DNA from 3 places in the Priestia aryabhattai genome. Region 1 is predicted to be linked to each of the others. Evidence: riboswitches for the same ligand, from Rfam matches in the RefSeq annotation. Region 1 holds a riboswitch; each other region holds the start of a gene.
The links. A riboswitch is a leader RNA that binds a small molecule or an ion and turns the genes downstream of it on or off. The one in region 1 is predicted to bind cobalamin.

Region 1 (4,660 bases):
GATTTCAATTGTTGAGAACGGTAATGCTGATTGGAGCTTTGGCATGGGAGAAGCTCAATTCTTAACTGGGAAATTATAAAACGGTTTATTATCTAGAGGAGCCCTTATTTCTAAGGGCTTTTTCTCATTTTGTCTATAAAAATATTATTCTCTTAGTCACATCTTACTCAAAATTAAATACAGACATCTGTCAAATGAATGATACAATAAGCTTATATGCCGTTTTGAATGGAAAAATCATAAAAGAGTCCGGCGTACTAACTTCAGAACAACAATAATTTTACATAAAGATGTAAAGATTTAAAGGTTAAAAGAGAAATGTATAAAATCTGTAAAACAAAAGAACAGTTACGCGTTAAACATAGGAGTAAAAGGTTCTTCACGTGTTTTTTCGGATAAAAAGAGAAAGTAATTTTGATCATTGAGGAGGAACTTAGAATGTTTGGATTTGATGCAGATGTATCGCCATTAGTGCGAATTAAAGTAATTGGAGTCGGCGGTGGAGGAAATAACACCGTTAACCGTATGATTGAACACGGTGTACAAGGGGTAGAATTTATCGCCGTGAATACGGATGCTCAGGCGCTTAATTTATCTAAAGCAGATGTAAAAATGCAGATTGGTGCGGCATTAACGCGAGGATTAGGTGCAGGAGCTAATCCAGAAGTAGGAAGAGAAGCAGCCGAAGAAAGCAGAGAACAAATTCAAGAAGTACTGCAAGGCGCAGATATGGTATTCGTAACAGCTGGCATGGGGGGAGGGACCGGTACTGGAGCAGCTCCGGTTATTGCCCAAATTGCCCGTGAACTAAATGCTTTAACAATTGGAGTAGTTACTCGCCCTTTCAAGTTTGAAGGAAATAAACGTACCAAGCAAGCAGTAGGCGGTATTACTGCGATGAATGAATCGGTAGATACCCTTATTGTGATTCCAAACGACCGCTTGCTTGAAATTGTCGATAAAAAGACACCTATGCTTGAAGCATTCCGTGAAGCAGATAATGTTCTTCGTCAAGGTATTCAAGGTATTTCAGATTTAATCGCTGTTCCGGGGCTGATTAATCTTGACTTTGCTGATGTGAAAACAATCATGTCTAATCAAGGATTTGCCCTTATGGGTATCGGACGAGCTTCTGGATCAGATCGGGCAATTGAAGCAGCGAAAAAAGCGATTTCTAGTCCGCTGCTAGATGCATCGATTGATGGAGCAAGAGGTGTACTATTGAACATTACGAGCGGCAGCAGCCTGAGTCTTTATGAAGTACAGGAAGCAGCAGATATTGTCACGTCCGCTTCTGATCAGGACTTAAATATGATTTTTGGGTCTGTGATTAATGAAGATTTAAAGGACGAAATGATGGTAACCGTTATTGCCACTGGATTTGATGATGAAGACATTTCGCCACCAGCTTCCACTTCTAGAGTTTCAAGAGCACGCTACTAAATTAAATAACCAGCATTTATGGTGGTAATTGTTCTTCAATTGCCTTAAAAGGGAATCCGGTGAAAATCCGGAGCGGTCCCGCCACTGTAACAAGGAGCCTTATGCCAAAAAGCCACTGTCTATTTAGAGACGGGAAGGCGGTATAAGGCAGTGACTTGAAGCCAGGAGACCTGCCATAAATCGTAGCACACAATAACCTACGAGGATAGGGAGGTGTTTTGGCAGAATCAAAAATAGGATAAACAAGGGATACGTTTATCTGAATTTGTTGTGAAGACAAGCACTTCTTTTTTAGAAGTGCTTTTTTTGTGTGTATTAAAATAGAAGGTGGAAAAATGAATGATAAATAATAAAAAGCTCGTATCTATAATATTTCTTGTTTTACTTTGCCTCACTGCTTGCGCGCCTCATGAAGAGAGTATGAGTATAAAAGAAAGAAAGAAAACGGATAAAAATGTTACATTTTTATTTAATTTCACACCTACCACGCTTGATCCGCATATGGATGATGATTATACAGCAGTTCGTGCGGGAGTGGGGGAGACGCTTGTTAAGATCAGCGACGATTTAAAAATAAAGCCTTGGCTTGCTGAAAAGTGGGAAACAAAAGATAACGGTCTTACGTGGACATTTATGATAAGAAAGAACATCACGTTTCAAAATGGAAAAGCACTGGAGGCAAATGCCGTGAAGTCTTCTCTTCAAAGAGCAATAAATCAAAGTTATGCGATGAGAAACGCTTTAAAAATCAAAGAAATGAAAGCGAACGGTCATATGCTGACAATTACGTTAAAAGAACCAATGCCTAAATTTCCTTCTGAATTAGTGCATCCAAATACAGCCATTATAGATGTTGAAGCTTCTAATATAGCTAAGAAGCCCATTGGTACAGGGCCATTTCACGTTTTGTCTTTCGATCAAGGAAATCAAGTGAAATTAGAAAGATATGAAAATTATTGGAATGGGAAGGTGAAATTGAAAAGTGCGACCTTTGCATTTAACGAAGATGCTAATGCGCGAGTTGCAGCTCTTCAATCCGGAACAGCAGATATTATTTATCGTCCGTCGTTAGAAAGCTTGGGCACTTTACAAACAGATTCGTCTTTCAAAGTAAATGGAGTACCTAGTGTGCGCACCCATTTATTGCTTTATAATCAAACCAATGACGCATTAAAAGACGAAAATGTAAGGAAAGCTATAGATTCCTTATTGAACCGAAAAGAAATTGTCAGCAGCATAATGAATAATCAAGCGGCAGCGGCTCAAGGTCCATTTTTACCTGAATTTCCTTTTGCTGATAATACTGCTAGTAAGCAGAGAGGAATAACATCTGCTAAAAAGTATTTGGAGAAAGCAGGCTATCAAAATAAAAATGGAAAAACAATCAAAAACGGAAAGCCCTTATCGCTCTCTCTTGTCACATACAGTTCTTTGCCAGAACTTCCTTTGATTGCTCAGCTTATACAATCTAGTGCGAAAGAGTTAGGAATCAATATTAAGATTAATCTCGTTGAGGACAGCGATGAATATTTAATGGCAAAAGATGATTGGGGTTTAGCATTGTACAGCCTTATCACAGCACCTAGAGGGGATGCCAGCTATTATTTAAGTACGAATTATTTGCCCGGCGGTGGTTTAAATGCCAGCCGGATTAATGATGATAAGCTAACAAAAATGATTCAGCAATTAAATTCAACAGTAGATGAGGCGAAACGAGATCAGCTAGCTAAGCAAGCAACCGCTTTGATTAATAGGAAAATGCTTACATCATCGATTGTACATCCAAACATTGTTGTTGCTTATAATCAAAAAGTGAAAAACTGGACAACAAATCCAAGCGAGTATTATATGCTGACTCAGCATTTAGATGTAACCCCCTAGTCAATATTGAGGCAGGGATAGGGAGAAGAGAAAGTATACAATGATAGAGAAAAGGATGTGACAGTAAACGTGCAAGGAGTACAAATGTATCAAATTAAAGAAGTAAAAGAAAAGGATGCTGAGGTGATTCAGTTTGTCATTAATATGCGAAATGAGCTATTTCCTATGCTGGAAAAAAATCAACTTCCTGTGGATTTGCTTCATTTTAATGAGCGTTATGTTCTAGCGAAAGGCGCTGCTTTTTTTGCAGCTGTCACGGAAAATCAACAAGTAATTGGAACAATTGGTTTATACGCTTACGATGGACGGTTTCATGCATTAAAAGAGCGATATGAACATAGAACTGCAGCCGAGATTGTAAAATGCTATGTGGATCCAGCGTACCGGCGTCTAGGCATCGGACAGCAGCTGTTAAAAGCAGTTGAACAATTTGCCCAACTTCATTTTTATGACACGCTGTATCTACATACTCATCCTTTTTTACCTGGGGCTGTTCCTTTTTGGACTTCACAAGGCTTTGTCAAAAGGCTAGCTGAACAGGATGAACTATGGAATACGCTGCACATGGACAGAAAAATGCAAACGGTCATAATGTAGCTGGATCATACAGTAATTACCATAGAATTTGTATACAGGCTCATGCTATAATGAATGTAATCTACATTTATATCCTGTAGGGCAAGTCCTTACAGAAAAGAACCACGTTTCGAATTGGCTGAGACGTGGTTTTTTTCTATGAAAAATAAATAATAAAATATTTTTAAAAATATATATGAAATCGCTTTCAAAAAAGTGAAATATATTATATAATTACTAGTGTTGTGTTGTACTTTGTTAGTGTTAAATCAATATCCTACATGTGTGAGCCGATTGCCTTATGGTAGTCGGCTTTCTTTTTTATGGTTGGAGTCTAAAGGGAAATAGCGCTCGTTAAAATGGCTGTAATCGTCATGACAATAGTTGTCCCAAAGGCCCATTTGAAAAGAAACTTTTGATGCTCGCCGAAATCTACTTCAACCAGCCCAATCAGAATGAAAGTAGCAGGCACTAAAGGGGATAGAGGAAACCCAGTTGTGGAATGTCCCAATAAAGCTGCTCGTCCTATTTCTACAGGGTCTACACCAAAATTAGCTGCTGTATGGCTAATAACAGGTAAAATGCCGAAATAATAAGCATCAGGTGAAAATACAAAGCTAAGAGGAAGGCTCGTTATTGCTACAACTAAGGGAAGGTGAGAGCCTAGCCATTCAGGAGTAAGGCTGACAATTGTATTAGCCATAGCATCCATCATTTTTGTTTCTGTAAAAACGCCTGTAAAGATTCCGGCTGCAAAAAC
Region 2 (4,660 bases), on a different contig from region 1:
GAAACGGAGCAGGAAAGTCTACATTTATTAATATGCTTACCGGCGTTTCATTTCCTTCAGCAGGAGAATTTACGCTGCTGGGACAGAGTGATATTGATTTAGAGCTTCAGAAGAAAATAGGCGTTCTTCCTGACTATGCCAACTTTTACGATGAGATGACAGCGCTCAATCACCTGCGCTATTTTGTAAAGATAAACGGCCATCGCTTTTCCAATGAACACTGTAGTAATATACTGAAGAAAGTAGGCTTAGAAGGACATGAGCATCAGAAAGTTGGAAATTTTTCATTTGGAATGAAAAAGAAGTTAGGAATTGCTCAAGCAATTGTAACAGACCCAGATATTATCTTTTTAGATGAACCAACTTCTGGAGTAGATGTTGAATCTGCTCTTCACATTCATGAACTAATAAGAGAACTTAAAGGTCAAGGCAAGACGATTTTTATGACGTCTCATAATTTAAATGAAGTCGAGAAGATTTGTACACGTGTAGCGATTATGAAAAATGGCGTCATTTTAATAGAAGGTACAATGGAAGAGCTCCGCTTTCAATATCAAGCGAAAAAAACGGTGATTATCAAACATGATCCTTATCCAAACAGCCACAAAGAATATATTCAACAGTTTTTCCGTACGTTGAGTCCCGAAGTTGAATACCATCACACGTACACAAAAGTGATGCTTCAAAAAGAAAGAAATATCCCTCTTATTATTCGCGAATTGATTCAATGCGGCATCGACATTTATCAAGTTCACGTAGAAGAACCTTCTTTGGAAGAAATCTTTTTGCAAAAAAATGTTGTGGATCACTCACAAGTAAGTTGATGAGCGAAAGCCTATTGATTTACTATTCGGCCTTTTATCAGCAAGAGTTAAGAAAATAAGTAAGAAATTAAAATACGTTATTTATAAATACCAGTTAGGAAGCTTCTGACAAAATCATGTTCATTTTCTCAAGAAACTGATAAGATAGCTAATGACATTTAAAAATAAGAAAGGATTTCGATTATGTTATCAGCTATTAATTCAGTAGATTATACCATTTTCCACGCGGTGAATCAGTATGCCTCGCATGTGAAGTTTGTAGATTCGCTGATGGTATTCTTTGCAGATTATGCCCAGTATGTACTTATCGTTTTACTCGGCTTGTTTTTACTTATTAATAAAAACGGCAGCCGTGTTATAGCATTTCAAGCCTTATGTGCTTGTGCCACAGGAGTCTTTATCAATAAAGTGATTAGTTTATTTGCTTATCGAGATCGTCCGTTTATCTCTCACCACGTGAATCAGCTTATTGATCACGCCGCGAATTCTTCATTTCCAAGCGATCATGCTACATCTGCATTAGTTATCACTTTTACCATTTGGCTGCACTTCAAGCGTTCAGGGCGCATGTGGGTTGTAATGGGTGCACTCATTGCATTTTCACGCGTATGGGTAGGTGTTCACTATCCATTCGATGTATTAACAGGAGCCATTTTAGGCTGCGTGTTGGCGTTATTTATTCATTATGTTATTTTTAATACGAAACTGATGAGGGCTATTACCAACCTGTCTATTTTTCGAAAATCAGCTTATGACGAACAGTCTCAATATTATTAAGAAAAAGTCGCAAATATGCGGCTTTTTTTATTGGGGAATTTTTAATGCATTTAATACTTGTTTTTTAAAATTGAATTGTGTACAATTAAATTACGGAAACGATAAATGAAAAACTTTTAATAAAAAAGAAGAGAGGTTTATACATGAAAGCTTTATATGAAACAACAGTCGTTAACACAGGTGGAAGAACAGGAGAAGTTCATTCTTTAGATAACATCTTTAATTTGGATGTTGCAACACCTCCAGCGCTTGGTGGAGAAGCAACAACAGCAACAAACCCAGAGCAGCTATTTGCAGCTGGATACAGTGCTTGTTTCAACAGTGCGTTAGAATTTATGTTGAAAAAACACAGCGTAGAAATCAAAAGCAGTGAAGTAAAAGCTACGGTTCAGCTGCTTCCAGATAAAGCTGATCAAGGAGTAAAAATTGGAGTAGCGCTTGAAGCTCATATCGAAGGACTAGATTTAGAAACAGCGAAAAAATATGTAGACCTAGCTCACTCATACTGCCCGTATTCAAAAGCAATCAGCGGTAACGTAGACGTCACAGTAGAAGTAGTTTAATTGCTTTAAAAATCCTGCTAAGCATATAAAGCTTAGCGGGATTTTTTTATTTGAATTTTCTCTATTCATTTGTAAGCAGTACTAGTATAATGAGGAAGAAAATGAAATCATTCGCACAGTTTAGGTGCTCTTACATAGCGTAAGAGGTAACAGGGAATCGAGTGCAAATCTCGAGCGGTCCAGCCACTGTAAGCAGGGAGTTTTCTATCATATCGTCACTCAAAATGGGGAAGGCGGTAGAAAATGATGATCTCAAGCCAGGAGACCTACCTATTCTGTACACTTGACTCTTCTAGGAAAGAGGCGGTGTATCAAGGTACGCAGTGAGCAATTGCTGTTTATTTTCATATACCGACACATCCTCAATTTCTATAGAATTGAGGCTTTTTTACGTTTTATTTTAAAAAAAGGAGTGTAGGAAATGGAAGGTTTATCAGTTTTTTTACTTGTCTTTTTATTAGGAATCAGACACGGATTGGATGCCGATCACTTGGCTTTTATCGACGGCCAGACCCGATATAATTGGCGAATGGGCAGCCGTTTTGCCCCGTGGGTCGGAACACTGTTTTCACTAGGTCACGGAGGAATTGTGGCCGTCACGGCTGGGGTGCTGGGCGTGGTGATGAAAAATTTTACGTTTCCATCGTATTTCGATCATTTTGCATCTTGGGTATCAATTATCTCGCTTTTTCTAATTGGGACATTAAACGCATATCATTTGCTTCGAACCAAAAATAAAGAGGAAGAGTTTCAGCTGAGCGGATTAAAAGGGAAGTTTATGCCGAAAATCGCAAAAGGAACAACTAATCCTTTCCTAATTATTCTTGTAGGAGCGTTGTTTGCTTTAGCAGCCGAAACGGTCAGTCAAACGGCCGTGTGGTCTCTAGCTGTAGGGAACACAGGCAAGTATACGCCGCTTTTATTAGGGCTAGTATTTATGTTTGGCATGATGCTGACAGATACAATCGATTCAATGATTGTACATAAAATGGTGAATGAATCGAGTAAATTTGGACAATCTGCTTCCCGCTTGATGGGCTGGGTTATTGTTATTCTCGCATATGGTGTGTCATTCTACTTAGCGTTCACTTTCTTTAATCCGTGGGCCGAAGTGAATTTTGAAATGGTTGGCGTTATTCTGTTTATTTTCTTAGTGTCTATGTTTGTTTTTGTGAGTGTGAAATCAAAAGGGAAAAATATCAAAATAAATGTCAATTAATAAAATGAAAGCTTTAATCTGTTGAAGATTGAAGCTTTTTTGTATGAATTTGTTGAAGTTTATGGCTATTTTCGGTCGGTTATGAATAAGTTAAAGTATTATCTGTATTTTAAGGATGGAAAATTGTCTGAAAACCATTATAATTAAGGATAATTTAAGATCGTTATGTGAAACGTAGAACATACTCATACGTACGATAAATAAAATTAGTGAATGCAGGCAGCAGGGGTTGTTTGGAGGAGGAATTGATTTGAGTCAGGTAATGGTAGAACAAAGTGTATTTAGTTATTTAAAAGAACATGAACAAGAGATGCTTGAAGATTTAGTTGGATTTGTGAAAAAAGAATCACCATCCTATAGTAAAGAGTTAGTGGATCAGTGTGGAATGTATTTAACGCAGCTGTTTCAAAAGCGTCTAGGCGTAGGGCACGAAGTCATAGAAGAAAAAGAAGTAGGAAACCACTTGAAATTTACGATTGGAGAAGGAGAAAAGCAGCTTTTAATCATTGGTCACTTTGACACGGTATGGGAAAAGGGAAGGCTGAGCTTAAGAACAGAGGGAAACAAGCTGTACGGTCCGGGAATTTTAGACATGAAAGGTGGCATTGTGCAATCTATATGGGCGATTAAAGCGATTCAAGAGCTCGGCTTAGCGCTGGATAAAAAAATTGTGTTTTTCTGCAATTCAGATGAAGAGATTGGGTCGATTTCTTCTAAAAAATATATTGAAGAAGAAGCACAAAGAAGTGAAGCAGTGCTAGTAGCAGAACCTGCGGTCGCGGGTTCTGGCGCGTTAAAAACGTCGCGCAAAGGAGCGGGAATTTTCACCGTAAAAGTATGGGGACGAGCAGCACATGCGGGTAATCACCACAAAGAAGGAATCAATGCTATTGAAGAGCTGGCGCGCCAAGTGATTTTCCTTCAAGGTTTAACAGATTACGAAAAAGGTACAACGGTGAACGTTGGGACATTTACGGGAGGCAGCGGTACAAATGTAGTGCCGGAATATGCAGAAGCGCACGTGGATTTACGTGTTTCTACAGAAGAAGAAGCTAAACGCATGACGGATATTATTTTGAATTTAACCCCCATTTTAAAAGGGATTAAGCTAGAAGTAACGGGAGGCATGAACCGTCCTCCGATGGTCAAGTCTAAACAAACGGAAGAGTTATTTGAATGCGCTCAGTCAATCGCGGCCAAACTGGGAATGAAATTAGAAGAAGCAGCTGTTGGAGGCGGAAGCGATGGCAATTTTACAGCGGCCATTGGCGTTCCCA
Region 3 (4,660 bases), on a different contig from region 1:
ATGCGGTTAAATAAGGGGAGTAGTCCTCAAATCTTCTGTGGAATTTATGCGTTATACATAAACAATTCAATGATGTTTTGCAAAAAAATAAAGTTTTTAACTTGGTTTTTTAGAGAATATTTGTTAACATATCCACTTGTGAGGTCTTAGTAAGAGGAGGATGATGTAAAGAATCCCATATCGGACGCAAGGGCGTTAGGTATGTGGAGTGGGAATTTTAAAGGAGGATTTTATGTCTGATCAAGGAAAGTTTAAAAAATCAATATCGTTACTTGACCTAACGTTAATTGGGATGGGAGCTATTTTTGGTTCCGCCTGGTTATTTGCGGTTAGTAACGTAGCGTCAAAGGCTGGTCCAGCCGGAAGTTTTTCGTGGCTGATTGGCGGAGTCATTATTTTACTTATCGGTTTAGTGTATGCTGAACTTGGAGCAGCGCTGCCGCGTACCGGTGGAATTATCCGTTATCCAGTTTACTCACATGGTCACTTAGTGGGTTACTTAATTTCATTCATTACCATTATTGCTTACACTAGTTTGATTGCCATCGAGGTAACGGCTGTACGTCAGTATGTTGCTTTTTGGCTTCCTGGTCTAACTAAACATGGTTCTGAATCGCCTACTACAATTGGCTGGTTATTTCAGTTCGCGTTGTTAACGCTATTTTTTATCATTAACTACGTAAGTGTAAAAGCATTTGCTAAGTCAAATGTCATTATATCTGTGTTCAAATATGCGGTTCCTCTTACAATTATCGTCGTGTTAGCTTATCACTTCAAATCAGCTAACTTTACAACTGGCGATTTTGCTCCGTTTGGTTTTAATGGTATTCAAGCAGCCATTTCAACAGGTGGCGTTATGTTTGCCTACCTAGGACTTCACCCTATTGTTTCTGTAGCCAGTGAAGTTAAAAATCCGCAGCGTAATATTCCAATCGCGCTAATTATCTGTATTGTACTTTCAGCGATTATTTACACAGCACTGCAAGTATTGTTCATTGGTAACATTCCGTCTGATATGCTATCAGGAGGATGGGGAACAATTCAAGAGCAATTCTCTTTACCATTTAAAGATATTGCACTTATTCTAGGCCTTGGCTGGTTAGTAACGCTTGTTATTTTTGATGCTATTTTATCACCAGGCGGTAACGGGAACATCTTTATGAATACAACTTCTCGTCTAGTTTATGCTTGGTCTCGTAATGGAACACTATTTAAACGTTTCTCAAAAGTAGATAAGAAAACAGGAATTCCACGTGCGTCACTATGGCTATCATTTGGAATGTCTGTATTCTGGACACTGCCATTTCCTTCGTGGGAAGCACTAGTAAACGTATGTTCAGTAGCACTTATTCTGTCTTATGCTATTGCGCCAATTTCAGCTGCTGCATTCAGAGTAAATGCAAAAGACCTTAAAAAGCCTTTTAAATTAAAAGGTATGAGTGTTATTGCTCCTGTTTCATTTATCTTCTGTTCCTACATCGTGTATTGGTCAGGGTGGACGACAATTTCTTGGCTTCTAGGATCACAGCTTCTAATGGTCGTTATCTACGTAGCGTTTAAAAAATACGTACCAACTGACGTTGTAAAATTTGCACAGCAGCTTAAATCTGCGTGGTGGCTAGTTGCTTATTATATTATTATGCTTGTTATCTCTTACCTAGGTTCATTTGGTGGAGGACAAGGTGTGCTAAGCAACCCACTTGACTTAATTTTAATTGCTCTCGTTTCCCTCGGTATTTTCTACTGGGCGAAATATACAGGTTTACCAAAAGCAGTTATCGATACAGATGACTAATAAAAAACACGGCATGAATTCATGCCGTGTTTTTTCGTTTATATAGGCGTGTACTCTATTTATTTATCAAACAGCCATGTTTTTAAAATAGCAGCATACTCACGAAAGTAGGCTTGAAGTTTAATTGAGTTAGGTGTTTTTGCACCTAAAGGATATATGTGAAAGCCTTGACGCTTGGCAATAATAGAGGAGCGAAATAAATGAAAATCACTGCTAACAAGCACTACTTTTTTATTTTGAATATCGACTTTCTTTTTAGTGAAAGTAAAATTCTCAAAAGTAGAAGTTGACTGGTCTTCTTTTATAATTCGATCCTTTTCAATTCCTTCTTTTCGTAGAAAACGATAGGCTGCTTCTGCTTCAGAGATTTCTTCATCGGATCCTTTTCCACCCGTTACGATGACTTTTGTTTGTTTATGTGTTTGTAAATAAGATAAAGCCGTCTTTACTCGTTCTTTTAAACTAGGAGACATTTGATCTCCATCTACTTTAGAACCTAAAATGAGCACGTAATCTGCTTTTTGTGGAACAGGCTTGTGAGCTATTTGATACATAAAAAAAGATATGATTGCTATATAAAGAACAAGCAAACTAATAAAGATATAAATTATTTTTTTCTTCAACTGTGAGCACCTTCCTAGCTATTACATAAGATGTTTGGAAAATAATTGTTATTATAGCATACGAGATCCAAATAAGTATAAACACAGTAATATATAATAATAGAAGAAAATTGTTATTGTGAATGGTTATAAAATTCGTTACAATAAAGAATAAATGATTTTAAAAGTGCCTCTAAGGAGGATAATAGGGAAATCGGTGTAAATCCGGTGCAGCCCCCGCTACTGTAAATGTGGATGAACCTGCAAAGACCCACTAGTTAAACTAGGAAGGGAGCAGAAGTAAAATGAAGCATAAGCCAGGAGACCTGCTTTTAAAAACCCCTTATTTTTCGGTGGGAGAAATAAGTCAAGACAATGTGTTAATGAGCGCATGACCAAACCTTGACTTTTACAGTTAAGGTTTTTTTATGTGATAGGGAGTGGATAAAGTGAAAAAAGGAAAACCTCTTATGATTCAAGGAACGCACTCAGACGCTGGAAAAAGCATGATTGCTACAGCATTTTGCCGCATTTTTAAAGAAGACGGCTATCAAACTGCACCGTTTAAATCGCAAAATATGGCGCTCAATTCATACATTACAATGGATGGAAAAGAAATTGGCAGAGCGCAAGGAATTCAAGCAGAAGCGGCTGGAGTAGAAGCAACAACCAATATGAACCCTATTTTAATTAAACCAACTCGTGATCATGAATCTCAAATTGTCGTTCATGGAAAGCCGCTTCGTAATATGTTTGCTTTTCAGTATCGGCAAGAATTTTTTAATGAAGGTTTGAACGTTATCACAGAGGCTTATAAAGAGCTTGCAAATCATTATGATCGAATTGTGATTGAAGGTGCTGGAAGTCCTGCTGAAGTGAATTTAAACGATCGGGAACTCGTGAATATGCGCGTAGCAAAGATAGCCGAAGCCCCTGTTGTGTTAGTAGGAGATATTGATAAAGGAGGGGTTTTTGCAAGCTTAGTGGGTACTCTTCAATTGCTTCCAGATGAACACAAGTCTAGAGTTATCGGGGTGTTAATCAATAAATTCCGAGGAGACTTAGAGCTTTTAAAACCGGGGTTGAAGTGGTTTGAAGAATACACAGGTGTTCCGGTACTAGGAGTTATTCCTTATATGCACGACGTGGAAATTGACGCTGAAGATTCGTTATCACTCAGAAATTACTCAACGCTTGTGAATCCGTTAAAAGAAATCGATATTGCGGTTATCTCGTATCCACGCATCTCAAATTTTACAGACATCGACCCTCTAAGCTTAGAAGAAGACTGTCATGTGAGACTTGTAACCAAGCCGTCACAATTAGGTACGCCTGATTTAATTGTTTTACCAGGAAGTAAAAATACGATTGAAGATGCGCAGTTTTTACAAGAAAGCGGCCTGGGTCTAGCAATTAATCAAGTCTTGAACACAACGAACGTTCACGTTATTGGCATCTGCGGAGGATATCAAATGTTAGGTGAGACGATTACAGATCCCGATGCAGTAGAGTCCCGAATTGAATCTATTAAAGGGCTGGGTTTGCTTCCGGTGGAAACCATTATGACTACCAGCAAAAAAACAGAAAGAGTTTCTGGATACGTTCAGCTAGAGAGTGAAAAAGTTTCGATTGAAGGCTACGAAATTCATATGGGAAAGACGGTTTCTAAGAGCATGACGGAGGCTTTTGCAGTGGTCGATGATGAAAAAGAAGGAACGGTTAAAGAAAACGTCATTGGTACGTATGTTCATGATGTCTTTCATAATGATACTTTGCGCAGAGCTTTGCTTAATCAAATTCGTAAACATAAAAAATTGCCGCCCATTACGGATACATTTAACAGCCGCCTGCAAAAAGATGAGTCTTTTTCAAAAGCAGCGGCGTATGTGCGAGAAGCTATAGATATGGAAAAGCTGTATCATTTAATAGACAACTATAAAAGCCCGGAGCAAGCACAAAAAGTATAGCTTGCAGAGGCTTTCACTTGTTTTTTTACCAGAATTTTTAGTACGCTATTCTATGTTGTCTAGTTCAACAGTCTAGCACTCATAACAAATAAAAGATGATTGTTTCCAACTCTATGTATGGTGGAAACATGGTTTATGGACAGGAAAATGAATGGTTAATGTAATGTAAAACATCACGCCTCGTTTCCTAGAGGAGCTGAAAGTATTGATTTTTAAACGTATCTTTTTTAACAAAACATCTATTTTATACATAGTGAGTTTATTTATTGTATGTACTTCGGTTATCATGGGCGTAT

Region 2: another riboswitch for cobalamin. It lies ahead of M3225_RS23185 (HoxN/HupN/NixA family nickel/cobalt transporter); the one in region 1 lies ahead of nikA (nickel ABC transporter substrate-binding protein).
Region 3: another riboswitch for cobalamin. It lies ahead of M3225_RS09485 (cobyric acid synthase); the one in region 1 lies ahead of nikA (nickel ABC transporter substrate-binding protein).

What each region holds. Positions count from the first base shown of each region.
Region 1 covers NZ_JAMBOQ010000008.1:97,746-102,405, reverse strand. Annotated here, with positions in the region: gene M3225_RS24880 (tautomerase family protein) at 1-79, shown strand, start outside; gene ftsZ (cell division protein FtsZ) at 439-1,443, shown strand; cobalamin riboswitch at 1,446-1,635, shown strand; gene nikA (nickel ABC transporter substrate-binding protein) at 1,783-3,324, shown strand; gene M3225_RS24865 (GNAT family N-acetyltransferase) at 3,409-3,921, shown strand; gene M3225_RS24860 (CitMHS family transporter) at 4,235-4,660, opposite strand, start outside.
Region 2 covers NZ_JAMBOQ010000006.1:59,770-64,429, forward strand. Annotated here, with positions in the region: gene M3225_RS23170 (ABC transporter ATP-binding protein) at 1-824, shown strand, start outside; gene M3225_RS23175 (undecaprenyl-diphosphatase) at 1,008-1,601, shown strand; gene M3225_RS23180 (organic hydroperoxide resistance protein) at 1,745-2,164, shown strand; cobalamin riboswitch at 2,270-2,452, shown strand; gene M3225_RS23185 (HoxN/HupN/NixA family nickel/cobalt transporter) at 2,586-3,383, shown strand; gene M3225_RS23190 (M20 family metallopeptidase) at 3,613-4,660, shown strand, end outside.
Region 3 covers NZ_JAMBOQ010000002.1:506,910-511,569, forward strand. Annotated here, with positions in the region: gene M3225_RS09475 (APC family permease) at 233-1,795, shown strand; gene M3225_RS09480 (YdcF family protein) at 1,855-2,418, opposite strand; cobalamin riboswitch at 2,566-2,745, shown strand; gene M3225_RS09485 (cobyric acid synthase) at 2,838-4,364, shown strand; gene M3225_RS09490 (FecCD family ABC transporter permease) at 4,570-4,660, shown strand, end outside.